One region of the Streptomyces sp. NPDC004610 genome, then DNA from elsewhere that is predicted to be linked to it. Evidence: riboswitches for the same ligand, from Rfam matches in the RefSeq annotation. Region 1 holds a riboswitch; each other region holds the start of a gene.

Region 1 (8,541 bases):
GCGGTGAAGACCAGGAAGAGCCCGTTGTTGGTGATCTGCGAGATGAAGGCGGGTCCCTCACCGCCGCCTCCCCCACCGCCGAGCGAGGACCCGTCACTGGTCTCGATCCTCACCGCGATCCCGACCAGGATCGGTACGGCGGCCAGGACGCCGAGCAGCGCGATCGTGCGCCAGCGGCGGAAGGTGATGACCAGCTCGCTGCGCAGCAGCCCGAACGTCCACAGCGGGCCGGGCTCGCGCATGGCGACGGTGCCGCCATCGGTCCCGGCGTCGACCCTGTTCCCGGCGTCGGTCCCGGTCCCGGCGTCAGCCTCAGTCCCGGCGTCAGCCTCAGTCCCGGCGGCCGTCTCAGCCCGCGACATCGAAGCCCTCCCCCGTCAGCGCCACGAACGCGTCCTCCAGCGAGGCCCGCTCCACGGCGAAGCCGCGCACCCGCACCCCGGCCGCGACCAACGCGGCGTTGAGATCGGCGAGTTCCCCCTCAGGGGGTTCCCCGGAGACCCTGTCGTCCTCCAGGACCACATCCCCTACCCCTCGCTCCTTGAGCACCCGGGCCGCGTCCCCCGCGTCCGGGGTGAGGACGACCAGCCGGCCGCGCGCCCCGGCGGACAGATCGGCGACCGGCCCCTGGGTGATCAGCCGTCCCTGGGCCATGACCGCGGCATGGGTGCACACCTGCTCGATCTCGTCCAGCAGATGGGAGGAGAGGAAGACCGTGGTGCCGTCGGAGGCCAGCTCGCGGATCAGGGCGCGGATCTCCCGCATCCCCTGGGGGTCGAGCCCGTTGGTCGGCTCGTCCAGCACCAGCAGTCGGCGGGGCTGGAGCAGGGCGGCGGCCAGCCCGAGCCGCTGTTTCATCCCGAGCGAGTACGCCTTGGCCTTCTTTCCGGCCGCCGCCGCGAGCCCGACCCGCTCCAGCGCCGCGCCGACCCGGGCCCGCCGGGTGCGGGGGTCGGCGGCGGGGTCGGCGGCGTCGTAGCGGAGCAGATTGTCGCGGCCGGAGAGGAAGCCGTAGAGGGCGGGGCCCTCGATCAGGGCGCCGACGTGCGGGAGCACGGCGCGGGTGGCCCGGGGCATGGGCTGCCCCAGGATCCGCGCCGTGCCCGAGGTGGGCTCGATCAGGCCCATCAGCATGCGGATGGTGGTGGTCTTGCCGGAGCCGTTGGGGCCGAGGAAGCCGAAGACGCTGCCCGCCGGGACGGTCAGATCGAGGGCGTCCACGGCGAGCTGCCCGCCGCGGTAGCGCTTGGTGAGCGCGCGGGTGTGGATGATGCCCTCGACGCCCTCAGTGCCCTGGGTGCCCTCAGTGCTCTGGGCGCTCGCAGCGCCCTGGGCGCTGTCGCCGCCAGGGTCACCCCCAGCACCCTCGGCGCCCCGGTCGTCGTCGTCCTCTCCCCCGCGCTCCCGCCGCGGTTCCCTGGCGGACGCTTCCTCCATCCGGACTCCCCCGATCGTCTTCGCTCGACGGACTGTCCTCGACCGACCGACCATGCTCGACCGACCGTCGGTTTCCGACCGACCGCCGCCGCTGCTTACTGCCCGGAATCGGCCGCCTTCACCAGCGCGTCCTGGGTGACCGCGCCCACATAGACCGTGCCGTCGTCGGTGATCAGGGCGTTGATCAGGCGGGTCTTGAAGACCGTGCCCTCCCCGAACTTGCCGCTGACCTGGTCGCCGAGGGAGTCCAGGAAGCCGCCGAACTGGCCGCCGGCCTCGGCGCCGGACGGGACGCCCTGGCCGCCGCCGTCCAGGACCGCGATGGCGTTCCAGCCCTCGCCGAGCACATTCAGCCCGTCGAGGCCCTTGCCGAGGTCCTCCTCGGACTTCGGCTGCTCGGATCCGGACGACGCCGGCAGGTCGGACTTCTCGGTGACCTTCGCGCCCTCGGGCGGGGTGAAGTCGAAGGTCGAGGCGGCCGGCCGGGCGAAGTCGACCTGGGTGAACCCGGCGTCGACCACGGCCGCCCCACCGGCGGCCGGGGTGAGCGTGAACTTGAGCGGGGTGTACGTCTTCGAGTCCACCGCGATGGTGATCTGGCCGACCGTCGAGCCGGACTGCCGGGGCTTGACGACCAGCTTGTAGGCGTCGCGCCCGGCGACCTGGGCGGTGCCGTCGACGGTGACCGAGGTGGTGTCGTCGACCGCCTTCAGGGTCTGCTCGGCGAAGTCCTTCGGCGTGGCCGGGACGTCCGCCCCCGACTCGGCGTCCTCGGCGGCGGCCGAGTGGTAGACCTCGTTGGACGCGCTGTCGTAGCCCCAGACGTCGTCCCCGTTGTGGATGACGCTGTACTCCGCCGCGTTCTCCAGCAGGGACAGCTTCTGCCGGTCGGGGCCGTCCACCGCGACCCGCAGGGTGTGGGTGCCGGCGGCCAGCGCGGTGAGCTTGGACTGCGGGTCGGCCGAGGAACCCGAGCCGTCACCGCCGGAGCCGGTGGCGCCGGAGAGCAGACCGCTCTCCAGCCCGCCCAGGTTGGGCAGGCCCAGATCGGTGGTGATCTTCACCGTGCCGGACAGCTGCTCGGTGTCCGACTCGGCTATGCGCTGGATGAGCTGCTCCGCGCTGATCTCGGGGAGGTCGGGGCTGCCGGAGTCGGCGATGGCGGGAACCAGTCCGATGGTCGCCGCCGCCACCCCCGTCACCGCGACCGGGACGATGTACCGCGCGGCCTTCTTGCGCCGCCCCGCGCGCCGGTCGTCGGTGCCCGCGCCAGTCGTGCTGTCGTCGGATTCGTACGGTGCCATGTGTGCCCTACCTCCGTGTCGGCGGCGGCTCTCCGTCTTGTCGCGTCCGTACACTCGTCCACCCTGAGCCGCCATTCTCACCCGAACCGGTGAGGAGTGGTGTGTTTCCCGTACTCACCATCTGACCAAATCACCGGCGACGAAGCGTCAGTCCCCAGAGCCAACTCCGCGTACTGCCCCGGTATGACACCGGGCGCCCGCAACTACTCCCACCCGTAAGGGTCGGGCACGGATGGCGGGCGGTGCCTAACCGGCGCGGTGCACCACCGCGTCGCACAGCTCCTCCAGCGCCGCCCGCGCGTCGCACTCCCGCAGCGGTGCCAGCGCGGCCCGCGCCTCCTCGGCGTAGCGGACGGTGTCCCGCCGGGCCTGCTCCAGGGCCGGGTGGGCGCGCAGCGCGGTGAGCGCCTCGGTGTGGCGGGCGTCGTCGGTGAGGTCGGAGTCCAGCAGTTCACACAGGGCGAGGTCCTCGGCGAGGCCCAGCCGCCGGGCGCGTTCGCGCAGCCGCAGCACCGGCATGGTGGGGATGCCCTCGCGCAGATCGGTGCCCGGGGTCTTGCCCGACTCATGGGTGTCGGAGGCGATGTCGAGGACGTCGTCGGCGAGCTGGAAGGCGACCCCGAGCCGCTCGCCGTACTGGGTGAGGACATCGACGACCGGGTCGGCGGCGCCGGACATCATCGCGCCGAACCGGCAGGAGACGGCGACCAGGGAGCCGGTCTTGCCGCCGAGCACATCGAGGTAGTGGTCGACCGGGTCGCGGTCGTCGGCGGGTCCGGCGGTCTCCAGGATCTGGCCGGTGACGAGCCGCTCGAACGCCTCGGCCTGCACCCGGACGGCCTCCGGCCCGAGGTCGGCGAGGATGTGCGACGCGCGCGCGAAGAGAAAGTCACCCGTGAGGACGGCGACCGAGTTGCCCCAGCGGGTGTTGGCGCTGGGCACCCCGCGCCGGACGGCGGCCTCGTCCATCACATCGTCGTGGTAGAGCGTGGCCAGATGGGTCAGTTCGACGACGACGGCGGAGGGGACGATCCCGGGCGCGTAGGGGTCGCCGAACTGGGCGGAGAGCATCACCAGCAGTGGCCGGAATCTTTTGCCACCGGCCCGCACCAGGTGCTGCGCGGCCTCCGTGATGAACGGCACCTCGCTCTTGGTGGCCTCTAGCAGCCCTTCCTCGACAGCCACCAATCCGGCCTGGACATCTGCTTCCAGAACCTGGTCCCGCACGCTCAGCCCGAACGGCCCGACGACGGTCACGAGGGGTCTCCTGTCTGCTGGTGTCTACTGGCGATTACCCGGTATGTCGATTGGTCGCTGCCATCACTCACGTCAGCGTATCCGGTCATGTTTCGATCACCCATGCCGCCCACCGCGCAGCACGGGCGGTATCGGATCAGGCCCGGTATGTTTTTGATCACCTGATACGAGCGGATATTTATTGAATTGCAGAGCAATAGGGAGAAGTGTCGCGGATTGGTCCTCGATACCGAGAGCCGACCGCATCATTTTCAGCCACCTCGCGGGGCGTCTCCTTCCTGCGATGCCGTCCACCCGGGGGCAGCCCGATGGTCGATCCGACGCCCGATCCGATGTCCGGTCCGACGCCCGGTCCGATGTCCGGCTCCATGCCTGACCCGACGCCCCGTTCGACGCCCGGTCCGGCGTCCGGCCCGGCGTCCGGTCCGGTCTCCGGTTCGGTGCGCGTCCGTACCTCCTTCCCCTATGAGACGACCCACGACGACCTCCGGATCCCGCTGAGCGACGGGACACTGCTCTACGCGCGCGTATGGCGGCCGGTCACCGACACACCCGTACCGGCGCTGCTCGAACACCTTCCCTTCCGGCTGACCGACGCGACCGCCGCGCGGGACGCCCAGCGCCACCCCTGGTACGCGGGCCACGGCTATGCGAGCGTGCGGGTCGACGCGCGCGGGCACGGCAACAGCGGGGGTGTCCCCGGGGACGGGCCCGGGGCGGACGCGGCGGACGCCGCCGAGGTGGTGGAGTGGCTGGCGGCGCGGCCGTGGTGCGACGGCGGGGTCGGCATGATCGGCATCTCCTGGGGCGGCTCCCTCGCACTGCGGACGGCGGCCCTGGCGCCCGGACCGCTCAGGGCGGTCGTCAGCGTCTGCGCCACCGACGACCCCTACGACAACGACGGGCAGTACACGGGAGGTTCCGTCCAGGCGGCGGATCTGCCCGGCTGGGCGGCACGCTCCCTCGCGCTCGCCGCCCGCCCGCCGGACCCCCGTCACCTGGGGGACGGCTGGCGGGACCTGTGGCAGTACCGGCTGGATGCCCTGGAGCCGCCGCTGCACACCTGGCTGGGCCATCAGCTGCGCGACGCGTACTGGAGGGCGGTCGGCGCGGTGCGCGAGGACTATGGCGCGATCCGGGCGGCGGTGCTCGCCGTCGGCGGTCTGCGCGACCCGTACCGCGACACCGTGCTGCGGCTGGTGGAGCACCTCCCGGCGGCCCGGGTGCGCGGGCTGCTCGGCCCCTGGCCGCACGAGTACCCCGACCGGGGCCGCCCGCCCGGCCCGGCGATCGGCTTCCTCCAGGAGACCCTGCGCTGGTGGGACCACTGGCTCAAGGGCCGGGACACCGGCGTCGCCGCCGATCCGCCGCTGCGCGCGTACCTCACCGCCGCGCACCCCCCGGCCCCCTCCCCCGCCGCCCTGCCCGGCCACTGGACCGCCGAGCCCGCCTGGCCCTCCCCGCACATCACCCCGGTCGTGTACGCCCTCCAGGGCGCCCCCGTACCCGTACGGTCCCCGATGCACACCGGGGTCGACGCGGGCGCGTTCCTGCCGCGCGGGGGCGATGCCGATCTGCCGCCGGACCAGCGGGCGGAGGACGGGCGGTCGGTGTGCTTCGAGTTCCCGGCCGGCGGCACCGGGATCCCGGTCCTGGGGCGGCCCCGCGTACGGCTGCGGCTGCGCTGCGGGACGGAGCGCGGGCAGGTGATCGCGCGGCTGTGCGACGTCGCCCCGGACGGTTCCTCGGTGCTGGTGACCCGGGGGGTGCTGAACCTCTCGGCGCGGGAGGGGCGGGACCGGGCGGTGCCGTGGCCGCCGGGTGCGACGCGGGAGGTGGCCTTCGAGCTGGGGGCCGCGGGGCATGTGTTCGCGCCGGGTCACCGGGTGCGGCTGGCCGTCTCGTCCGCGTACTGGCCGTGGGTGTGGCCGCAGCCCGGCTCCGAGGCCGGGTTCGTCCTGGACCCGGCGGGCAGCGCGCTGGAGCTGCCGGTGCGGGGGCCGGGGGCTGGGATGGGGCCGGGGACCGGGGTGGGGCCGGGGGCCGGAGTGGGGCCGAGGGCCGGGGTGGGGCCGGGGACCGGCGGTGGGCCCGAGGGGGAGGCGGAGCAGGCGGGGCCGCTCGGGGTGGTCTCCGCCGTCACGCTGGACGAGCCGCGTCCAGGGCGGCTGGTGGTGCGGGACGTGGCCCGGGGCGAGTGGCGGCTGGAGGTCGCTCCGGGGCCGGGCGGCACCGAGGTGCATCCGGACGGTCTGGAGGTCACGGAGGAGGCGCTGGAGTCGTACACGATCCGGGACGGGGACGCGCTCTCGGCGCGGACCCGGTCGGACCGGACGATCCGGCTGCACCGGCCGGACGCGGCCTGGGACACCAGGGTCCGGGCCCGGTCGGAGATCAGCTGCACGGCGACGGAGTTTTTGACCGTTAATGAGGTGATTTGCACCCTCGGCCGTGAGGTGGTCTTCCATCGCACCTGGGAGCGGCGGATTCCACGCACCGCTGGTTAATAGGGACTTGGGAGCATTGCCCGATTTGCCACTCTTGCGCACGGGCGTGACTTGGCTCACTCGCACCCCCCTCCCTCCGGTCCGGAGCCTTTCCACCACCACGCCCCGATTCACCTTCCCCGCCGCACGAGTTGAACCTTTCCAGCCGCAAAGGATCATGTGCGGCAAATGACGGAAGAAAGATCACAAGCGGCGATCTGTGATTCCACCACTTGTTTCGGACATCCGGTCTCGCATACGTTCCCGGCCAGTCGGGCGGACGCCTAGTCCTGCCACCGCCCGCATCCACCTCACTAGATCCACGGCAGGAGCGGGGGACCCAGGTAAGTCGCCGGGCCGGACGTCGTACGCAGCGCAGTACGTGCTGCACGACATCCCGGCGCGGCTCGGGGTGAAGCCGTGCCCGCAAGGGCCGGCCGGGCACCTCCCCGCCCGAACCCGACAGCTCACCTCGCAGGCGTAGGAGAGGAACCGTTCCCATGTCCCTTCCCCTGTCCGCTCCCGCGATCTCTGATCCCGCCGGGTCCGCGCACCGCTCCACGCGGGTCCGCCGCATCGCCCGCCGACTGGCCGTCGCCGGTACCGGCGCCGCCGTGCTCGCCCTGCCGATCATCGGCGCCACCACCGCCACCGCCGCCACCCCGACCGTCGTCTCGGCGGCCACCTCGGCCTACCCGAACACCCTCGACGGCTGGATCCGCCAGGCCCTCGACGTCATGCGGCAGAACGGCATCCCCGGCAGCTACGACGGCATCCACCGCAATGTGCTGCGCGAGTCGTCCGGCAACCCGGCCGCCGTCAACAACTGGGACTCCAACGCCGCCGCCGGCACCCCGTCCAAGGGCCTGCTCCAGGTGATCGACCCGACCTTCGCCGCGTACCACGTCTCCGGGACGATCTACGACCCGTACGACCCGATCGCGAACATCGTCGCCGCGTGCAACTACGCGGCGGACCGGTACGGGTCGATCGACAACGTCTTCGGCGCGTACTGATCCACCCCGCCTTTGCGGGTTGGGGCCCGCAAAGGCGGAATTCATGAATTCCCGGGTGACTGTTGGGGCAGACGCCGGGGAAAGACCCGTTCGAGGACGACGGCGATGCCGTCGTCCTCGTTCGATGTGGTGACCTCGTCGGCCACCGCCTTGAGTTCGGGATGGGCGTTGGCCATCGCCACGCCGTGGCCCGCCCAGTCGAACATCGGGATGTCGTTGGGCATGTCCCCGAACGCGATGGTGTGTTCCGCCCGCACCCCCAGCCGCTCGGCCGCGAGCGCCAGCCCGGTCGCCTTGGTCACCCCGCATGGCTGGAGTTCGACGGTCCCCGGACCCGACATGGTGACCGTCGCCAGGGAACCGACCACCGCGCGGGCCACCGACGCCAACTCGTCGTCGGTGAGGTCCGGGTGGCGCAGCAGCACCTTGCTGATCGGCTCCGCCCACAGTTCGTCCCGGCGCCCGACCCGCACGGCGGGCAGGGTCGGATGCGGCATCAGATAGCCCGGCTCGATCAGGGTGAGCCCGTCCACCCCGTCCTGGTCGACCGCCGCGTACACCTCCCCGACCTCGGCCTCGATCTTGCCGATCGCGGTCTCCGCCAGCTCCCGGTCCAGGGTGACCGACCAGAGCAGCCGGTCCGCGCCCGCGTCGTACAGCTGCGCGCCCTGGCCGCACACCGCGAGGCCGGTGCTGCCCAGGCGTTCCAGGAGCGGGCGTACCCGGGGGGCCGGGCGACCGGTCACCACCAGGTGCCGGGCACCGGCCTCGGCGGTCCGCGCCAGCGCGGCCAAGGAGCGGTCGGAGAAGGTGTCGTCGCCACGCAGCAGAGTGCCGTCGAGGTCGGTGGCGACAAGGGCGAACGTCATGCGCGCGGTGCGTGCGGCATATGCGGTGGGTGCGGCCATGATCAGAGAATACGGACATCGCGCGGCCCCGACCCGGCCCGAACCGGACGTCGGACGGGTTCCCGCACGACCCGTCCACCCCTGTCAACTCCCCTGTACCATGCGGCCCTTCACTCGGGAGGCGGCCGGGACG
Region 2 (8,541 bases), on a different contig from region 1:
CCGATGCCCCGGCCCTCCTGGCGGAGGTAGAGCAGGACGCCGCCGCGGTCCGCGATGCGTTCGACGGCCTCGCGCAGCTGCGGGCCGCAGTCGCAGCGGGCCGAGCCGAAGACATCGCCGGTCAGGCACTCGGAGTGCAGCCGGACCAGGGGGACCGCGCCGGGTGCCGGGTCGCCGAGGACGACGGCGAGATGCTCCTGCCCGTCCGTCAGCCCGTGGAAGGTGACCAACTCGGCATCGACGCCGTAGCCGTCATCGAAGCGGAGGGGGACCTGGACGCGGGTACGGACCGAGGCGGGGGCGGGACTGTGGGGCATGGAGGTCTCCGGACGCATCGCTGCTCGCTGCTTCAGTTTTGAAGCAACCCATCGGACGAATGTGACCATACGCCACGCTTGAAAGTTGAAGCAACCCATAAGTCCCAGTGGCCCGGAAGCGCGCCGAGCCTGGGGTGCGTGCCGAGCCTGGGGTGCGCGCCGAGTCCCCGGGGTGCGCACCCGGCCTCAGGAGCGCGCCCAGCCTAAGAAGCGCGCCCAGCCTCAGGAGTACGCCGACGACCGCCGCAGCCACGGAACGCCCCCCACCCCCTCACCCGCCCCCTCCGTCCCCTCCAGCGCTCGGGCCACCCCCGTGAAGATCTCCTCCAGCTGCCCCACCTGCTCCGCCGTCAGATGGTCGAACAGCGCCGCCCGGACCGTCTCGACATGCCCCGGCGCGACGCGCTCCAGCAGTGCCATCCCCTCGTCGGTCAGGGCGGCGATGCTCCCCCGCTTGTCGCTGCGGCACCCCTCCCGCCGGACCAGCCCGTCCTTCTCCAGCCGGCCGACGGCGTACGTCAGCCGGCTGCGGGTGATCTTCAGCAGCCCGGCGAGATCGGTCATCCGCAGCCGGCGCTCCTCGGCCTCGGAGAGGTGCGCCAGGATGGAGTAGTACAGATGCGGCATCCCGGCCTCCGACTGGAGCTGCCGGTCGAGCGCGTCCTCCAGAAGCAGCACGGTCCCGACGTACGCGCGCCAGGCGCGCTGCTCCTCGGGGGTGAGCCAGCGAGTCGTCATGGCTCCAGTGTAGGTTTGCTTAAAATTTGAAGCCAAGCCCGACACCCGCCACCGCCTACCCACCCCACCCCATCCCACCCCGGATCCACCCCATCAACCTCACCGCCCCCTAGAGCCCACGCCCCCCGGAGGGACGACCCCGCCCATGCCCCACCCCCACGTCCTCCTCTCCGCCGCCGTCTCCCTGGACGGCCATCTGGACGACACCGGCCCCGACCGGCTGCTGCTCTCCGGCCCGGCCGACTTCGACCGGGTGGACGAGGTACGGGCGTCGGTGGACGCCATCCTGATCGGCGCCGGTACCCTCCGCGCCGACAACCCCCGCCTGCTGGTGAACTCCGCCGAGCGCCGCGCCGCCCGGATCGCCGCCGGACGGCCCGCCTACCCCCTCAAGGTCATCGTCAGCGGCTCCGGCGACCTCGACCCGGCCGCCCGGTTCTGGCACACCGGCGGCGAGAAGCTGCTCTACACCACCGACCAGGGCGCCGAACGCGCCCGCGCGACCGGCCTGGCCACCCCCACCTCCACCAGCGTCACCCCCACCCCCGAAGGCCCCCCCACCCCCACGATCGTCCCCCTAGGCCCCACCCTCGACTGGCGGGCGCTCCTCACCGACCTCCACGACCGGCGCGGTGTCCGGCGCCTGATGGTCGAGGGCGGCGGCACGATCCACACCCAGCTCCTCACCGAGGGCCTCGCCGACGAACTCCAGCTCGTCATCGCCCCCCTCTTCGTCGGCGACCCGGCCGCCCCCCGCCTCTTCGGCCCCGGCGCCTACCCGCCCGGCCGCCTGCGCCTGCTGGAGACCCGCCGGATCGAGGACGTCGTCCTGATGCGCTACCGGCCCACCGCCCCCGGCACCGGCCGGGTCCCGTCCGCCGCCGATCACCACTGGCTCCGGCTGGCCTGCGCCCTCGCGGCCGACTGCCCGCCCTCGCGCACGGCGTTCAGCGTCGGCGCGGTCGTCGTCGCCGAGGACGGCACCGAACTGGCCCGGGGCCACTCCCGCGAGGCCGGTGACCCGGTCGCCCACGCCGAGGAGGCCGCCCTCGCCAAGCTGGACCCCGCCGACCCCCGGCTGCCCGGCGCCACCGTCTACTCCAGCCTGGAACCCTGCGCCCACCGCGCCTCCCGCCCCCGCCCCTGCGCCCGGCTGATCCTCGACGCGGGTGTCCGCCGGGTCGTCACCGCCTGGCGCGAGCCGGACACCTTCGTCACGGACGCCGACGGCACCGGACTGCTCACCGCCGCAGGCGCCACCGTCGTCGTCCTGCCCGAGCACGAGCCGCACGCGAAGGCCCCCAATCAGCACCTGCTGAATTGACCATCCCGAGCACGAGCCGCAGGCGAAGGCCCCCCCACCAGCACCTGCTGAACTGACCGTCCCGAGCACGAACCGCAGGCGAAGCCCCCCCACCAGCACCTGCCGAACTGACCATCCGGAGCACGAACCGCACGCGAAGGCCCCCCACCAGCACCTGCTGAACTGACCGTCCGATCCCGCTCCGCCGATCGGCCCAACAACTTCTGCGCCCTCCCCCGCCCCCCGGCACGCTGCCATGACCGGCAGCGGACGACGCGGAGGTGGCCATGCGGGGAGTGGGCGGACGTGGGGTGGGCGGACGGCCTGGAGCCAAGGCCGTGACCGGGCGGAAAGCCGAGGTCAGGGGCGGGTTCACGGCCAAGGCCCGGGGGCTGGCACTCGCGCTGGCCGTGCTGGTGCTCCTCCCCGTCACCGCCTGCGGCACCCTCGACCCCGGCTCCCGGACCAGGGCCCGCGCGCTCGCCGCCGACCAGCCGTTCACCCACCCGGGTGTCCTGGTCGGCAAGGCCCAGCTGGACGCCGTACGGAAGAAGGTCACGGCCGGGAAGCAGCCGTGGCTGTCGGCCTACCTCGACATGCGGGACAGCCGGTACGGGTCGTACAAGTACCGGGCGCGGCCGGTCGCGGACGTCTCCTGCCCCGCCGGGGGCGGGCCGGGCACCGGGTGCGCCGAGGAGCGCGCGGACGCCGTCGCCGCCTACACCCAGGCCCTGCTGTTCACCGTCACCGGCAAGCGGCAGCACGCCGCCAAGGCCGCCGAGATCATGGACGCCTGGTCGGCACGGCTGAAGCGGCACAGCGGGGCCGGTGCCGCGCTCCAGGCCGGACAGTCCGGCGGCCTCTGGGCGCGGGCCGCCGAGATCGTCCGGCACACCCCGGGCGCCCACTGGCCGAAGGACCGGGTCCACCGCTTCGAGAGCATGCTCCGCACCGCCCACCTCCCGCACGTCACCGCTTCCGCGCCCGCCGACGAGGGCGGCCGTGCCCTGGTCACCACCGCCGCCGCGCTCTCCCTCGCCGTCTTCCTGGACGACCACCGCACCTTCGACGCCGCCCTCGTCCGCTTCCGCGACCGCGTCCCCGCGGTCTTCTATCTGCGGCGGGACGGCCCGCTGCCCCGCACCCCGGCCGGTGCGGCGGCGAGGACCGACGACCAGCTCCGGGCGTCCTGGTCCCGGCCGCGCACCTTCCAGGACGGCCTCACCCAGGAGACCTGCCGGAGCTCCGCCCAGGTGGGCCACGCCATCGCCGCCACCGCCCACGCCGCCGAGACGGCCTGGCACCAGGGCGTGGACCTGTACGGGGACGCCGCCGACCGGCTCCGGGCGGCGCTCGCCCTGCACACGCCCCAGGGCAAGGGCGGTCCCGCCCCCGCCCGGCTGTGCGGCGGGGACGTCGAGCGGAACCCCGACCCCGGACCCGAAGTCGCCGGACTCGAAGTCGCCCTCAACCATCTGGAGAACCGGCTCGGCACCCCCGTCCCCGCCGCGCACCGGCTGGCCACCGCCTCCCGCCCGGCCGGTACGGACGGACTGCTGGTCGCCTGGGAGACCCTCACCCACGCCGGAAACCCGGGCGAATAGCCCCGGAACGAAAGCCCCGAAACAGGGACAAAGCGCAGGTGGGTCGCCGGTGAGTGTGCAACCCCTCCCGTCCATGGCGTATGCTGGTGGAACACCGACGCGGGGTGGAGCAGCTCGGTAGCTCGCTGGGCTCATAACCCAGAGGTCGCAGGTTCAAATCCTGTCCCCGCTACTCAAGGCTCAGGGCCGGAATCCGGATCACGGATTCCGGCCCTGAGTGTTTCCCCCCTCCTCGCTCCCCTCCCCCACCTCCCCCGTTTCCTTTGTTCATCCGGTCGGACCGCCCGGCTCGCCCGCCACTCCCGCTCCGGCAACCCTGGACTGACAAGGACGACGGTGGGAGACGCGAGGTGCGGCCTGGTGAGGCGGAGGGCGAGGGGCCGTACACCGGGCCGCCGGGGAAGACCGTGCGACGCGGCGCACCGCGCGGCAGGGCACCGCAGGGCGGGTTCTCGTACATCCGACCGGTTGTGCGCGTGCTGCCGGCCCTGATGATCGTCGGCGGCGCGCTGTACGAGTCCCTGACGCCCGACCAGTTCACCGCCGTGCCGTTCTTCACCGCCGCGCCCCTGATCGCGGCGCCGCTGTTCGGGCTGCGGTACACCGTCCTGACCGGGGTGGTGGCGGTGGCGGTGATGTTCGTGGTGCACCTCGGGGTGGACCAGCCGTTCTCCGCCAAGACCATGACCGAGGTCATCACGGTGGCGACCGTCGCCGCGCTCGCCGTGCTGATCAATGTGCTGGTGCGGCGCAGCGACGCCCGGCTCGCCTCCGCCCGGGAGATCGCCGAGGCGGCCCAGCGCGCGGTACTGCCGGAACCGGACGACCGGATCGGCGGGTTCGACATCGCCGCCCGCTACGAGGCCGCCCAGGCGGGCGCGTTCATCGGCGGCGATCTGTACGCCGTGCAGGACACCCCGCACGGGGTCCGGCTGGTGGTCGGGGACGTGCGCGGCAAGGGGATGAGCGCGGTGGCGGCCGTGGCGGTGGTGATCGGGGCGTTCCGGGAGGCCGCCGAGCGGGAGGCCACCCTGGAGGCGGTCGCCGGACGGCTGGAGCGGGCGCTGGCCCGGGAGGGCACCCGGCGCGACGGGCTGGACGCCTTCGAGGGGTTCACCACCGCCGTGCTCGCCGAGATCCCGCCCGGCCGGGACCTGGTCCGGCTGGTCAACCGGGGCCACCCCGGCCCGCTGCTGCTGTACGCCGACGGCTCGCTGCGCGCCCTGCCCGCCGCCGAACCGGCGCTGCCGCTGGGGATGGGGGACCTGGGCAGCTGGCCGGACCGGGCGCAGGAGGCGGAGTTCCCGGACGGGGCCACGCTGCTGCTGTTCACCGACGGGCTGTCCGAGGCGCGGGACGGGCGCGGGGAGTTCTTCGCCCCGGAGGACGAGCTGGCGGGGCGGCTGTTCCGGGGACCGGCGGAGCTGGTGGAGGTGCTGTCCGAGGAGGTGCGGCGGCACAGCGGGGGCGGGATGGCGGACGACATGGCGCTGCTCGCCGTACGGCGGCCCGGGGCGGAGCCGGGGAGACCCGCGCTTGATCACGGTGAGTAAATGAACGACCGCCCTCCGCATAACATCTGAATCACCGTCATATTTTGGGGACCGTCGGCCATCGCCCGCATCGCGGTCAACTCGCCCGAATTTCGCCCGTTCATCGCCTGTGTGTCCAGCGTAAGAGCGTGAAGGATCTCCGGGAAGCGCTTGGAAATCACCCCTGGGTTCTATTACTGTCCGATAACGCAGCGCGGTCGTCCCAGCCGTCACAAGAGACGGCTCCGTGCTCAAGCGCCGAATTCCGCAAGGGAACCGGGGAACCACCACTTTGGGGTGAATCGGACGTACACCGCCATGGCGACATGGCCGGTGACGCCCGTAGGAGACCTTCCTCTCCGAACCCGTCAGCTAACCCGGTAGGCGATGAGGGAAGGAAAGGAGTACGCCTACGTGGCGTCAAACCGGCCTGCTCCAGGGGCCCCGTTCGTCCCCGCCCAGCGCAGCGGCGACACGGCCGACACCGTCGGCACCGGCGGTACCGCCGGTACCGCCGTCTATGGCGGCCCCCGCACCGACGAGGGCCCGTGGGAGGAATGGAACCCCACCGCGGAGACCGTCCGTCCGGTCCGCGGCGGCCGTCACCGGGTGGCCAAGCAGCGCGGCGGACTCGCCCGCGGCGGCCTGGCCCGCAGCTCCACGGTCCTCGGCGTCGGTGTCATAGCCGCCGTCGGCGCGGGCGGCATGGCCACCGCGCAGACCGGCAAGCCGCCGGTCGCCATCTCCCTGCCCGACCTCGCCACCTTCACGGACGACGAGGGCGACACGGCGGAGCCCGAGCCCGAGCCGAGCACCACCCCGCTCAGCAGCCTCGGCGTCACCCCGGTCGACACCGACCAGGGCACCACCGACGCCGGTGAGGCGCTGCGCGCCCGCATCCTGGCCCAGGCCGAGAACCAGCAGGAGCAGGTCGACACCAAGGCCGCCAAGGCGCTGCTCGCCGCCGCCGAGAAGGAGGCCGCCGAGGCCGCCGAGAAGGCGGAGAAGGAAGCCCGGGAGAAGGCCGCCGCCGAGAAGAAGAAGGCGGAGGAGGAGGCCGCGCGCAAGGCCGAGGAGGAGCGCCTCGCCAAGCTGGCCAAGCAGTTCGCGCTGCCGACCTCGTCGTACACCCTCACCTCGACCTTCGGGCAGGCCGGTTCGCTCTGGTCCTCCGGCTACCACACCGGCCTGGACTTCGCCGCGCCCACCGGCACCCTGATCAAGGCCGTCCACTCCGGCACCATCACCTCGGCCGGCTGGGACGGTTCGTACGGCTACAAGACCGTGCTCACCCTCGAAGACGGCACCGAGGTCTGGTACGCCCACCAGTCCTCGATCAGTGTCAGCGTCGGCCAGAAGGTCACCACCGGCGAGGTCATCGGCCGCGTCGGCGCCACCGGCAATGTCACCGGAGCCCACCTCCACATGGAGGTGCACACCGGCTCCGGCGGCAGCGTCGACCCGCTGGCCTGGCTCCGCGACAAGGGCCTCACCCCCTGACGGACCACTCCCGCTCCCGGCGGTCCTGACGACGACCCCCCGACGTCAGGGCCGCCGGTTCCGTCCGCCCGCCGCCCTTCAGGTGCGGTACGGGTTGTCGTGCGCGGGGTGGGGCGCGCCGACCGCCGACCGGGGCGGCCGGTACGCCGGGAACACCCGGACCGGCGGGGCCGTGAGATGGGCGGCGTGGGCGAGGGCGGGTCCGGCGATGTCCCGGCGCCGCCAGAGCGCCGCGAGCAGTTCCCGCTCCCGGGCGACGAAGTCGGCGCGGGCCCGGCCCCGGTCGCCCCGGTGGCGCAGCATCGCGAGCGTGGTCGCGTACGTCTCGTACTCGGCGACCGTACGGGCCGCCGGGCGGCCGAGTCGGCGGCCGGCGTACTCCCGGGCCAGTCGGCGGGCCCGCATCGAGCCCAGCGCGTAGGGCTCGGCGGGCGAGAACCAGCCGGTGGCCACATAGGCGGGCAGTTCCTCGCGGACCACCCGCAGTTCGCGCTGCCGGGTCCAGATCACCAGCCAGGTCAGCAGGGCGAACGCGGGCACCATGAAGCCGCCGTAGACGGCGAAGAAGCCATGGTCGCCGAGGGACGAGGAGCCGTTCCAGAAGGCGTGCAGGCCCATCGCGAGCAGCAGCCCGGCCGGGGGCGCCAGCGCCCGCCGCAGTCGCTGGTTCTCCCCGGCGAGCGCCGCGACCCCGAAGCCGATCCCGGCACAGACGCTGAACAGCGGATGCGCGAACGGGGACATCACGATCCGGACGAAGAAGGTGGCGACGGTGACCGGGGCGACCCCGGTGTGACCGTCGGCCTGGTCGGTGCCGAAGGCGCTGCCCAGATAGAGGATGTTCTCGGTGAAGGCGAAGCCGGTGGCGGTGACCCCGGCGATCACCACCCCGTCCACCACCCCGGTGACGTCCCGTCTGCGGAACAGGAAGACCAGCAGGATCGCGGCGGCCTTGGCGCTCTCCTCGACGACCGGCGCTATCACGGTCGCGCCCAGGGTGTCCGCGCCGGTCGGGTCGGCGGTGGCGGTGGCTATCCAGCGGGTGGCGAAGCTGTTGGCGACGATCGCGATCAGCGCCGCCGCGCAGGCCCCCCAGGAGAAGGCGAACACCAGATTCCGCCAGGGGCCCGGTTCGACCCGGTCCAGCCAGCGGAAGGCGGCTATCAGCGGCGGCACCGGCAGCAGGGCCAGGCCCAGCCCGACGAGAAAGCCCTCGGTGCCGGTCTCCTGGCGCACCAGCGCGAGGATGACCAGCCCGGACAGCGCCAGCAGCACCACCAGCCCGCCGTGGCGCGTCCGCCGCAGGGCCGTCGGGTGGGCCCGCGCGAACCGCTCCCCCCGCCGCCACCACCGCGACCACCGCCCACGCCGGGGCGCCTCGGCGGCCGGGCCGCCGGGGTGGATCGGGTACGGGGGGTTGGTGGCCACGACATCGACCCTAACGAGACGGTGCGCGGGCCGCGACGATGCCCGAGGAGGGCGCGAGGACGGGCGGACGCGCGCGGCTGGGGGTTGGGGGGTTGGGAGGTTGGGTTCCGCTGTGGGCT
Region 3 (8,541 bases), on a different contig from region 1:
GTGCCGATGGCGGAGGCGGCCTTGGGGCACGTCAGGTAGTACAGCGTCGGGAAGGGCGTGCCGTCGGGGAGCCGGGGCGCGGTCTCCACGACGTCGGGCTGCCCGCAGGGGCACCGGTGCGCGATGGCGCGCAGTCCGCGCGGGGGACGGCCGAGCTGCTGCTGGAAGGCGGCCACATCGGCGTCGGTGGGTTCGGTGCGCGGGGTGGGCGGCGGGGGCGTCTGCATGATGTCTTTCTGTCGGTCAGGTCGGTCGTAGGGGTGGGGGCCCGGGGTGGTCCCGGGGGCGTGGCCGGAGGCCGGAGGCCGGGCGCGGTCAGCCGTCGGCGGCGTCGGACTTGTCGACGCCGTCCCAGACGTTCGCGTACCAGGGCCGGTCCGCGGCGCCCGTGTCGGCGCGGGACTGGCGGGCGGCGTCCGGGTCGATCACGATGTAGCCGGTCTCGCCCGGCAGCACGTAGTGCAGCCGCTCACGGATCTGCTGCTCGGCGTAGGCGTCGTCCTGCCAACGTGCCTTCTCGTCGCGGAGTTCCTCGACCCGTTCCTGCGCCTGCTGCCGCTCGCGCTCCAGGTCGGCGATCTCGGCGCGCTGGGCGACGTACTGCCTTATCGGGTAGGCGAGGGCGACGATCAGGGAGCACAGGACCAGGGCCAGCAGCGCGGCGCGGCCGGTGAGCCGGGAGCGGCGGGCCTGGCGGCGGGTCTGCGAGCGGTAGACCCGCTCGGCGGTCTGCTCGCCGAGCAGCCGCAGCCTGGTGGCCGTGGAGAACCGGTCCCGTTCCTTCAGGGCCATGCCCCCGCCTCCCGTTCACACGCGCGTACGTCCCCGCACACGGTACGGGACCGGGTACGGGGACGTACGGACGACGCTTGCTGCGGGGCTCGGGTTCCGCCGGTTCAGCCCTTGAAGCGGGGGAAGGCGCTGCGGCCGGCGTACACCGCGGCGTCGTCGAGGATCTCCTCGATGCGCAGCAGCTGGTTGTACTTGGCGACGCGCTCGGAGCGGGCCGGGGCGCCGGTCTTGATCTGGCCGCAGTTGGTGGCGACGGCGAGGTCGGCGATGGTGACGTCCTCGGTCTCGCCGGAGCGGTGGGACATCATGCACTTGAAGCCGTTGCGCTGGGCCAGCTCGACGGCGTCCAGGGTCTCGGTCAGCGAACCGATCTGGTTGACCTTGACGAGCAGCGCGTTGGCGGCGCCCTCCTCGATACCGCGGGCGAGGCGCTCCGGGTTGGTGACGAAGAGGTCGTCGCCGACGATCTGGACCTTGTCGCCGAGGCGCTCGGTCAGCACCTGCCAGCCCGCCCAGTCGTCCTCGAACAGCGGGTCCTCGATGGAGACCAGCGGGTAGGCGGCGGCCAGCTCCTCGTAGTACTCCGTCATCTCGGCGGCGGAGCGCTCCTTGCCCTCGAAGAGGTACTTGCCGTCCTTGTAGAACTCGGAGGCGGCCACGTCGAGCGCGAGGGCGATCTGCTCGCCGGGGACGTACCCGGCCTGCTTGACCGCTTCGAGGATGAGGTCGAGGGCCTCGCGGTTGGAGCCGAGGTTCGGGGCGAAGCCGCCCTCGTCGCCGAGGCCGGTGGACAGGCCCTTGGTCTTCAGCACCTTCTTGAGGGTGTGGTAGACCTCGGTGCCCCAGCGCAGCGCCTCGGAGAAGGACTCGGCGCCGATCGGGGCGATCATGAACTCCTGGATGTCCACGTTCGAGTCGGCGTGCGACCCGCCGTTCAGGATGTTCATCATCGGGACCGGCAGCAGATGCGCGTTCGGACCGCCCAGGTAGCGGAAGAGGGGGAGGTCGGACGCCTCGGAGGCGGCGTGGGCGACGGCGAGGGAGACGCCGAGGATGGCGTTGGCGCCGAGCGAGCCCTTGTTGTCGGTGGCGTCCAGGTCGAACATCGCCTGGTCGATCAGGCGCTGCTCGGTGGCGTCGTAGCCGACCAGCTCCGGGCCGATCTGCTCGATCACCGCGAGGACGGCCTTCTCGACGCCCTTGCCCTGGTAGCGGTTGGGGTCGCCGTCGCGCAGCTCGATGGCTTCGAAGGCGCCGGTGGAGGCGCCGGAGGGAACGGCGGCACGACCCGTGCTGCCGTCGTCGAGGCCGACCTCGACCTCGACCGTGGGGTTGCCTCGGGAGTCCAGGATTTCCCGGGCTACGACGACGTCGATGGACGGCACGAGCATCTCCTTCGTGGATGTGACGCGGGTGGCGCAGCGGCCGGACGCGGTCGTGCGGGACCGCGGCGGCTCTGCGAGACGAGCCTAACCGTCCCGGGGGGATCGGCCAGCCGGTCTCCCACCCCTCGGACGGAACCGATCGTAAAATGTTTCCGAATGGAACAAATACGGGGGTTCGACGGCCGGAGGGTTGGCGCGAAAGGGCCCCGCCCCGGTGCGTACGGGGGATTCACGCACCGGGGCGGGGCGGGCCGTGGGGACGGGGGCCCCACGGGGTCTCTCGGGCTCTTCTCGGGCTCCCCGGTGCCGTAACCGGCGGAGGGTGCCGCCGGGGGGCGGCGGAGGGTGCCGCCGGGGGGCGCCCGTGTGAGGTCGTACCGCCAGCGTGGGGGGTGGGGCTGTGGGGGGAGCCTGAGCCGCCTGTGGGTCGGCCGTGAGGTGTTGCGGGGCGACCCGGTCGGCGGCTGCGGCTGCGGCTGCTCGGGACTACTTCAGGTGGAGCTGCTGGCCCGGGAAGATCAGGTCGGCGTCGTCGACGATGTCGTTGTTCCGCTCGAACAGCTGCTGCCAGCCGCCCGCGACATCGTGCTCGGCGGCGATGGAGCTGAGGGTGTCGCCGGAGACGACCTCGTACTCGCCGTCGCCCTTCTCGACGGTTCCGCCGGTCGGGGTGGTGACGGTCTCGTCGGACGCGGCCGGGCGCTCCTGCGAGCGGGAGGTGCTGGGCTCCTCGGTGCGCTCGGGCCGAGCGGGCTCGGGGGCGGGCTCCGGAGCGGTCTCGGGGGCCGTCTCGGGGGTGGTCGAGCCGCCGCCGTAGGGGGTGTTGGACAGGCCCACGCCGCAGGTCGGCCAGGCGCCCTTGCCCTGGCCCGCGAGGACCTTCTCGGCGATCTCGATCTGCTGCGCCTTGGTGGCCTGGTCGGCGGTGGCGGCGTACTGCGTGCCACCGAATCCGGCCCAGGTGGAGGCCGAGAACTGGAGGCCGCCGTAGTAGCCGTTCCCGGTGTTGATGGACCAGTTGCCGCCGGACTCGCACTGGGCGACGGCGTCCCACTCGGACGCGGTGGCGGCGGAGGCGTTGCCGGCCGCGACGAACGGGGCGGCGACAGCGGCGCCGGTGACACCGGCGAGCGCGATGACACGGGTGGCCTTGGACGGACGGCGGTGCTTGCCCTTGCCGGAGAACAGCATGTGGAGATCCCCTCACCGACGCCTACGAGGTGAGCTGTCGGGTTCGGGCCGGTTGAGTTGCCCGGCCATGTCCCGTACGGGGGTTTTCATCCCGTACGTCATGGCTTCACCCCAAGCCGGGTCCGTGCGGTCGAGTCGCCTCAACCTCCGTCACCGGCGCTTACCTTGGGTCCCCCGCTCCTGCCTACGGCGCTTGACGCGACGACCGTTCCCGTACGACCACCGGCAGGATTCGGCGTGGCGGCCTCGGGGCCCGCTGCTTGCGAGCGGTCCTGACCGTAGACACGCGATTCCCGGAATTTCAAAGACGATCAGGGCTTCTGAGACTCATCCCACACTTTCCCCAAACCCGGACATTCGACGCGAAGGGGGACGTGAACTCCCGTCACTTCCGGCCCACTTCTCCCTCCGGGTGGGGCCGGGGAGGAGGGCAGGAGAGGGCCTGGAGTGGACCCAGGGAGGGCTCGGACATGGCGTGGGCGGGGCTCGGTCCGCGACCGGCTAGCCGCCGACGGTGAGCGTCTGACCGGGGACGATGTGGTTCGGGTCGCCGTCGAGCACCGCCTCGTTCAGCCGGTAGACCTGGCGCCATCCGCCGTCGACCTCAAGGGAGTCGGCGATGGAGCTGAGGGTGTCGCCGGAGCGGACGGTGTAGCTCCGGTCGAGCGCGTCCTTCTCGCCGCCTCCGTCACGCGAGGCCCTCGGGTCGGACTCCCCCGCCCTTACTTCGCCCAATTCCCCCACTTCATCCGATTCCTCTACCGCGTCCGTCGCATCCGGCGCCGGGGCCTGCGTCGAGCCCTCGCCGGTCGCGGAGTCACTGGGGAAATCAGAGGAATCAGGTGAATCAGGTGAATCGGGGGAATCAGGGGAATCAGGGGAATCGCTTGAATTGCCCGAGAAAGTGTTGGGCTTCTTCGTGTCCTTGGCCGGGGTGCTCGCGTCCGGGGTGCTCTCGTCGGCGCTGCTGCCGCGGTGCTTGCCGGTACCGGGGGTCGGGTCGACCTCGGGCAGGGCGCTGGTGTCGACCAGGAACGAAGAGCCGAGACCCTGCCCCAGGCTGCCCGTTTCCTCACCGTTCGCCCCGGAGGGGGACTCGGTGGGCGGTTCGACCGGAGAGGCCGAGACGGAGGAGTCGCCGGAGGGGGAGGACGACGGGCCCGAGGGGTCGGAGGAGGGCGAGGTGGGGCCACCGGAGGGCGAGGACTCCGGCGTGCCGGACGAACCGTCGCCCTCGGTGCCCTCGGTGCCGCCGGAGGGGCCCGAGCCCCAGGACGAGTCGCTGGAGCCGCTGTCCGGCCCGGATGTCTCCGTACCGGGCGACCCGGTGTTTCCGGATGATCCGGAGGACCTGGACGAGTCGGTCAATCCGCCCGTGAGGCCGGGGGAACCGCCGCCGCCGTCCGTGGCCTCCGGTGTGGGATCACCGGCCACGCCCGTGTCGACGCCTGCCGGGTCCGTGTCCTCCGCCAGCCCGTGCAGCAGCCCGCAGACGGGCCAGACCCCGACACCCTGGTCGGCGAGGATCCGCTCGGCCACGGCGATCTGCTGCGAGCGGCTCGACTGGTCCGGGCTCGACGCGTAGTCCAGCCCGCCGTACGCCTCCCAGTCGTCCTGGGTCAACTGGAGGCCGCCGTAGCGCCCGTTGCCGTCGTCCGCGCTCCAGGCGCCGCCGCTCTCGCACTCGGCGACCTTGTCCCAGGTGGTGCCGCTCGCCGCGCTCGCGCCTCCGGCGCCGAGCAGGGGGAGGGCGATGGCAGAACCGGTCACTCCGGCAGCGACCAAGATGGCCGGGGCCTGACGGGGGCGACGGTGACGACCGTTCCCGGAGAGCATGCGGGGACCTTTCCCGAGACAGCGGTGACCCGCGCGGCGCGTGATGCTCGCGCGTCGCGCTGAGGGGTGAACGTAGCCGCAATCGTTGACTTGTCACAAGTTAATGCCGCGTAGATCACGTGAAGATCACAAAGCTGAAAGAGTGTCATCTTTTGAGTGACCGTCTGTGGATGTGAGGGGGCTGTGGGGTGACTGTCTGTCAAATCGGTGCTTGCATCGGAGCATGGCGCCTGCGGCCGGTCGGCTCCGGCGGTCCGTCAGAACTCCACCGGCAGGGTCCGCAGGCCCCGCATGATGAGGCCGCCGCGCCAGCGCAGTTCGGCCGGGTCGACCGCTAGGCGGAGGTCGGGCAGGCGGGTGAACAGCGTCGCCAGCGCCGTCTGCCCCTCCAGCCGGGCCAGCGGGGCGCCCAGGCAGTAGTGGATGCCGTGCCCGTACCCGAGGTGCTGGTTGTCCCGGCGGCCCAGGTCGAGGGTGTCCGGGTCGGCGAACCGCGCCGGGTCCCGGTCCGCCGCCGCCAGCACCACGAGCACCGGATCGCCCGCCGCGATGCGCTCCCCGCCGAGGCTCAGCGGCTCGGTGGCGAACCGCCAGGTGGCCAGCTCGACCGGCCCGTCGTACCGCAGCAGCTCCTCGACGCCGGTTTCGAGGAGCCCGGTGTCCCCTTCCGCCAGGGCGCGCTGGAACCGGGCGCGCTGATCGTCATGGGTGAGCAGGGCGTAGGTGCCGTTGCCGATGAGATTCACGGTGGTCTCGAACCCGGCGAACAGCAGGATGAAGGCCATCGCCGCCGCCTCGTTCTCCGTGAGGTGCTCGCCGTGGTCCGAGGCGCGGATCAGGCCGGAGATGAGGTCCTCGCCGGGGGCGGGGGTGTCGGGGAGCGCCGCGCGCTTGCGGTGGATCAGCTCGGCGAGGTAGCCGCGCATCTTCTTCACCGAGCGCGCGACCCCGCCCCGGGGGCCTCCGCCGTGCCGGATCATCATCCCGGCCCAGTCCCGGAAGTCGTCCTGGTCCTCGCGCGGGACGCCGAGCAGGTCGCAGATCGCGTAGATGGGCAGCGGGAAGGCGAAGTCATGGATCAGATCCGCGGTTCCCTTCTCCGCGAAGCGGTCGATCAGGTCGTCGGTCAGCTCACGCACCCGGGGTGCGAACTCGGCCACCCGGCGCGGGGTGAACGCCTTGGACACCAGGCGGCGCAGCCGGGTGTGGTCGGGTGGGTCGATGTTGAGCAGATGGGTCATCAGCTCGGCCTTGCGCTCACCGGGGATACCGGTTTTGCCCTTGGCGTGCGCGGGTTCGTCGTGATGCGCGGGGTTCTTCGACAGCCGTGGGTCGGCCAGCGCCTGGCGGGCGTCGCCGTACCGCGTGACCAGCCAGGCGCTCACCCCGCTCGGCAGCTCGGTGCGGTGCACGGGGGCGTGCTCCCGCAGCCAGGCGTAGGCGGGGTAGGGGTCGGTGGCGAAGGACCAGGAGAAGAGGGGTGGGGTGGGTCCGCCGGGGTGGGGGTGCTCGTTGGGGTGGGGGTGCTCTTTGGGGTGGGGGTGCTCGTTGAGCTGGTCGGACTGGTCGGGCTGGTCGGGCTGGTTGGACCGGCCGGGTTGCTCGGGCTGGGCGGGCTGGTCGGTCACTGTTCGACCGTATCCCGGTCCTCGTGGCCGTCCTGGTCCTCCGGGACGGCCCCGTCCGCCCCGCTCTCCTTCTGTCTGATCGCGTCCCGGTAGGTCCGTGCCGCTGCTCTGAGGGCCGACTCCGGGTCCACGCCCTGTGCCTCCGCGCGGGCGGCGAGGGTCAGCAGTTCGTAGCCGATGCCGTCGCCCTGGGGCAGGGGGACGTCCAGCCCGGCCGTGCGGGCGCGGGAGACCAGCTTCGCCGCCAGGGCCAGGCCCGGCTGGTGGACCGGGATGCCCTCCGTCACCGAGGTCCGCCGCTTCTCCTGGGCCTTGGTGCGCAGCCAGTGCTCCTTGACCTCCTCGGGGGTCGTCGCGGTGGCGTCGCCGAAGACATGGGGGTGGCGGTGGATGAGCTTGGCGACGATGCCGGCGGCCACGTCGTCGATGGAGAAGGGGGCGTCGGAGCCGTGCCCGTCCTCGTCGTCGTCCGGCTCCTCCGGGGCTCCCTCCTCGGCGATCCGGGCGTGGAAGACCACCTGGAGCAGGACGTCGCCGAGTTCCTCGCGCAGTTCGTCGCGGTCGCCGGCCTCGATCGCCTCGACCAGTTCGTACGCCTCCTCCAGGCCGTACTTGGCCAGCCCCTCATGGGTCTGCCGCGAGGACCAGGGGCACTCCCGGCGGATCCGGTCCATCACCTGCACCAGATCGAGCAGCCGGGCGCCCGGGAGGTCGTAGGAGGCGGGGAGCAGCTCCAGCTCGGGCATCCGTATCCGGCCGGACCCGGCGAGCCGGGCCAGCCCGTCCGTGAGCGCGGGCTCGCCCTCGCCGGTGGCGACCACCACCACCGCGCGGCCCCCGGCGCAGGCGGCGGTCAGCTCCTCGGCGGTGGGGGCGGTCTCCTCGACGGCGATGCCCGCGTCCCTCAGATACGGGAGCTGTGGGTGCGCCCCGTCCGCGCAGAGCACCGCGTCCGCGGCGTGCAGCGCCTGCCAGGCGGGCCAGGACAGCAGGCCGGGGGCCACCCGGTGGCTGGTGGTGAGCAGGACGATACGGCCGGGGTCGGGGATGCCTTCGGGGCTGATTGCGTTCACGATCCGAACGTAACGCACCCCGCGGACGGGACCGGAAAGTTGTCCACAGCCGCGGGGCGATCTTCGGATTATCGGTATGGAGAGAAGGGTGGGAGGGGGTCTCCCGGAGGGAGGTGCGCGGTGGTGGGGGGTCAGGCCGGCTGCTGTTCGGCCGCCGCCGTGACCTCCCGTACCCAGGGGGTCTGGGCGTCGACCCGGCCGACCTTCTCGGCGTCCCAGGCTCCGTAGCGCGGGTTGAGGTCGACGCCGAGTTCCTTGGACGCGTCGGACAGGGCCGCCCAGAAGGCGGGCTGGCTGGTGTCCGTGCCGAGCTTGGTGGCGAGCTTCTGGGCCTCGATCTGGACTCGGAGGTTGGCGTCGAGCCGCTCGGGGGCGACCCCGTACTGCTGGAGCCAGGCGTCTTCCAGCGCCCGCGCGCCGCCCGCCTGTGCCTCCAGCTCGCCACGGAACGCCTGGACCTCCTTGCGGCTGACGGTGACGCCCGCGTCCCGGGCGGCACGATTCAGCACCTGGTCGAGGACCATGCCGTGCAGGGTGTCCCGGGTGAGGGTGCCGGTCTGGGAGATGGCCTCGGCGTACTGCGCCTCGTCGGTCACCGCCGCCCGCTGGGCCTCGCGGACCTCGTCCACCCGGTTC
Region 4 (2,811 bases), on a different contig from region 1:
TGCGGGGCCACCAAGAAGGTAATGGGGGGGCCGGGGAGCGGCTTGAGGGGAGGTCCGGGGGAGGGCCCGGCGAGGCCCCGGGAGAGCCCGGGGAGGTCCGGGGGAGGCCCCGGGGAGGTCGGGGGACCGAGAGAGGCCCCGGAAGGGGCCTCAGGGCGTCCCCGACGGGCCTCAGGGCGCCCGGCACGGCTCCGGGGGCGGCGGCCCAAATCGCCGCCCGAGGCACGCCACAGGCGCTCCCTGGGGCCCCACAGGGCACCAAGGCTTTCCTGGGGCACCGAGGCCGCCCCGGCGGCACCGAAGCCGTCCCGCGGCACCGAAGCCGCCCCAGGGCACTCGAAGCCGTGCGTCGCGGGGCCAGTGCGCCCGGAAGCCGCCCGTAGGCACCGGGTGCACTGCGTGCACCGGGTGGCACCGGGATGGCCCACCAGGGCCTGCTGGGCGCCCGGCAGGGTACCCGGACCGCCTGTCAGGGCTCCGACCGCCTGCCAGGTTCGAGGCCACCCGCCGGGGTCCAGGCCGCCCACCGGGGTATCCAAGCCACCCACCGGGCATCCAGGCCGCCCTCGGCGCCCGAGCGCCCTCTCGGGAGCCCGGCAAGAGCCGGTCGTCCCGGAGCCGGTGTCCCGGGGCGGTGAGTCGCCGCTCACCGCCCCGGGACCAGAACCGCCCGCCCGTCACGGCAAGGCGGCGCTCGGACCGGGAACCGGCCCGGTTCACCGGGGCAGTGACGGCCCGTCACGGATGCCGTCACCGCCCCGCCAGGGGGCCGCCTCAGACCCCCGCCGTCACTTCACGCGCCCGTACCAGACACTCTTGGTCCAGATCTTCTGGAGCCGCACCACGTCGCCGGACTTCGGCGAGTGCCAGATCTTGCCCTTACCGGCGTAGATCCCGACGTGGTAGATGTTCGAGCCGGAATGGAAGAACACCAGGTCACCCGTCTTGCGGCTGCCTGCCGAGATGTGCTTCGTCTTGTTGTACTGCTGGGCGGCCGTACGCGGCAGCTTCTTGCCGGCCTTCTTGAAGGCGTACAGCGTCAGCCCGGAGCAGTCGAAGCGGCTGGGTCCGGTGGCTCCCCACTTGTAAGGCGCTCCCTTCTTGGAAGCGGCCACCTGAAGTGCCTTGGTCGCGTGCGTGGCAGCCGATGCCTCCGAGGCGAACCCCGGGACCACCACGCTGCCGCCCACCGCGGCGAGCGTCAGCGCCGATGCCGTACCGGCGCGGGCCATGAGCGACGGGACACGATTGAGCGCGGTCATGCGCAACCCTTCGTCAGCCGCCTATGAAGGATGACCTGTCGGATTCGGGCTGGCGAAGTAGCCCGGCCGCCCGAAGGCGGCTTCACCCCAAGGACCGCTCGAAGCCGAACTGCGCTCCGGCGACCCGTCGTACCTGGGTCCTCCACTCCTGCCGATGCACTCCTGTCGACCGGGCATCCGGGCGGCGGCAGGATTCGGCGTCCGCCCGGACCGCCCCGCCGCGGTGGCGGGGTCTTGTCGTCAGTCAGGGATCTTCACCTACGCGTGTCCGAAAATCCCAACGGAACCGAGGATTTGTGGTGTTACTCACCACTCACCCGTTCGGGTGGACATCCGGGTGTGCGAACGCGTGTCACGATGCGCGCACGCCCCGGACCAGCACCGGAGCCCTCCCAAACCCCAATCCGGGGGCGCGTTCGGCGAGCGAGCCGGGTCGTCAAAATGACCATCCGATACGCCGAACGGACGTAATCCATTTGGTCCGTTTGACACCGGAGTCCGGCATTCCGAGTAGTTCGGCGCGGGGCGGCCGGGGTGCCGTCCCCGGTCGTCCGCGCCTCAGCCGTCGGAGCGCGGAGGAAGCGAGACCCGCGCGGTGCGGCGCTCGCCGTCCAGCACGCGCAGCGCCCGCGCGAGGGTCGCCGACGACAGTTCCGACTCGCCCCGGTGGTGCATCAGCGCGAGTGCGTCCCGCAGCAGGGCCGCCTTCGCGACCAGTGCCTGCGCGGCCCGCAGCGCGGCGTAGGTGTCCTCGTGCCGCGCCGGGTTGATCCGGCCCAGCAGATCGGCCGCCTCCAGATAACGGTCGATCAGTTCGCCCTCCGCGCGGGTCAGCGCCGGCAGCGGCGGGTACTCGGGCTGCAGCGTCATCCCCGGCTCACCCTTCCCCCGTCGCCTTGCGGCTCCCGATGATCCGGTCCACCAGCCCGTACTCCAGCGCCTGCGGCGCGGTGAGCACCAGATCCCGCTCGATGTCCGCGCTCACCTGCTCCGGCGACCGCCCGGTGTGCCGTACGAGCATCTCCTCCAGGCGGGTGCGCACCCGCGCCAACTCGGCGGCCTGGAGGGCGAGATCGCTGGTCCGCCCCTCGATCGGCTCCGGCAGCGACGGCTGGTGGACCATGATCCGGGCGCCGGGGAGCGCCAGCCGCCTGCCGGGCGTCCCGGCCGCCAGCAGCACCGCCGCCATGGCACCGGCCTGCCCCAGACACACCGTCTCCACCTCGCAGCGCACGAACCGGATCGTGTCGTACACCGCCGACATCGCGCCGAACGAGCCGCCGGGGGAGTTGATGTAGAGCGAGATGGCGCGGTCCGGGTCCTGGTACTCCAGATGCATGAACTGGGCCATCACATCGTTGGCCGCGATGTCGTCCACGGGTGTGCCCAGGAAGACGATCCGCTCCTCCAGCAGCTTCGCGTAGGGATCCAGCGTCCGGTGCCCGTAGCTGGTGCGCTCGGTGAACTCGGGCAGGACATGACGGGCGGACGGGCGGTCCATGACGAACGCCTCCTCGGCAGGGGTGCTCGACGGCGCTCCATACGGGCG

What was found. A riboswitch is a leader RNA that binds a small molecule or an ion and turns the genes downstream of it on or off. The one in region 1 is predicted to bind cyclic di-AMP.
Region 2: it holds a riboswitch for cyclic di-AMP, as region 1 does, so the genes downstream of both, ABZX40_RS36370 (M23 family metallopeptidase) here and ABZX40_RS24415 (transglycosylase SLT domain-containing protein) in region 1, are expected to answer to the same signal.
Region 3: it holds a riboswitch for cyclic di-AMP, as region 1 does, so the genes downstream of both, ABZX40_RS19650 (transglycosylase family protein) here and ABZX40_RS24415 (transglycosylase SLT domain-containing protein) in region 1, are expected to answer to the same signal.
Region 4: it holds a riboswitch for cyclic di-AMP, as region 1 does, so the genes downstream of both, ABZX40_RS04065 (C40 family peptidase) here and ABZX40_RS24415 (transglycosylase SLT domain-containing protein) in region 1, are expected to answer to the same signal.

The regions. Positions count from the first base shown of each region.
Region 1 is NZ_JBEXLA010000022.1:149,834-158,374, forward strand. Features, by position in the region: gene ABZX40_RS24390 (ABC transporter permease) at 1-242, opposite strand, end outside; gene ABZX40_RS24395 (ABC transporter ATP-binding protein) at 349-1,437, opposite strand; gene ABZX40_RS24400 (DUF2092 domain-containing protein) at 1,533-2,741, opposite strand; gene ABZX40_RS24405 (polyprenyl synthetase family protein) at 2,988-3,998, opposite strand; gene ABZX40_RS24410 (CocE/NonD family hydrolase) at 4,439-6,505, shown strand; cyclic di-AMP (ydaO/yuaA leader) riboswitch at 6,787-6,980, shown strand; gene ABZX40_RS24415 (transglycosylase SLT domain-containing protein) at 6,985-7,500, shown strand; gene ABZX40_RS24420 (HAD family hydrolase) at 7,542-8,408, opposite strand.
Region 2 is NZ_JBEXLA010000046.1:44,948-53,488, forward strand. Features, by position in the region: gene ribA (GTP cyclohydrolase II) at 1-317, opposite strand, end outside; gene ABZX40_RS36345 (MarR family transcriptional regulator) at 540-1,055, opposite strand; gene ABZX40_RS36350 (dihydrofolate reductase family protein) at 1,201-2,379, shown strand; gene ABZX40_RS36355 (alginate lyase family protein) at 2,697-3,962, shown strand; tRNA gene ABZX40_RS36360 (tRNA-Met) at 4,061-4,134, shown strand; gene ABZX40_RS36365 (PP2C family protein-serine/threonine phosphatase) at 4,421-5,515, shown strand; cyclic di-AMP (ydaO/yuaA leader) riboswitch at 5,741-5,896, shown strand; gene ABZX40_RS36370 (M23 family metallopeptidase) at 5,909-6,994, shown strand; gene ABZX40_RS36375 (PrsW family intramembrane metalloprotease) at 7,073-8,422, opposite strand.
Region 3 is NZ_JBEXLA010000016.1:87,937-96,477, reverse strand. Features, by position in the region: gene ABZX40_RS19665 (DUF501 domain-containing protein) at 1-227, opposite strand, end outside; gene ABZX40_RS19660 (septum formation initiator family protein) at 316-792, opposite strand; gene eno (phosphopyruvate hydratase) at 897-2,183, opposite strand; gene ABZX40_RS19650 (transglycosylase family protein) at 2,664-3,368, opposite strand; cyclic di-AMP (ydaO/yuaA leader) riboswitch at 3,373-3,570, opposite strand; gene ABZX40_RS19645 (transglycosylase family protein) at 3,870-5,138, opposite strand; gene ABZX40_RS19640 (cytochrome P450) at 5,462-6,832, opposite strand; gene ABZX40_RS19635 (nucleoside triphosphate pyrophosphohydrolase) at 6,829-7,905, opposite strand; gene ABZX40_RS19630 (SurA N-terminal domain-containing protein) at 8,037-8,541, opposite strand, start outside.
Region 4 is NZ_JBEXLA010000003.1:69-2,879, forward strand. Features, by position in the region: gene ABZX40_RS04065 (C40 family peptidase) at 789-1,262, opposite strand; cyclic di-AMP (ydaO/yuaA leader) riboswitch at 1,266-1,472, opposite strand; gene ABZX40_RS04070 (hypothetical protein) at 1,821-2,132, opposite strand; gene ABZX40_RS04075 (ATP-dependent Clp protease proteolytic subunit) at 2,140-2,763, opposite strand.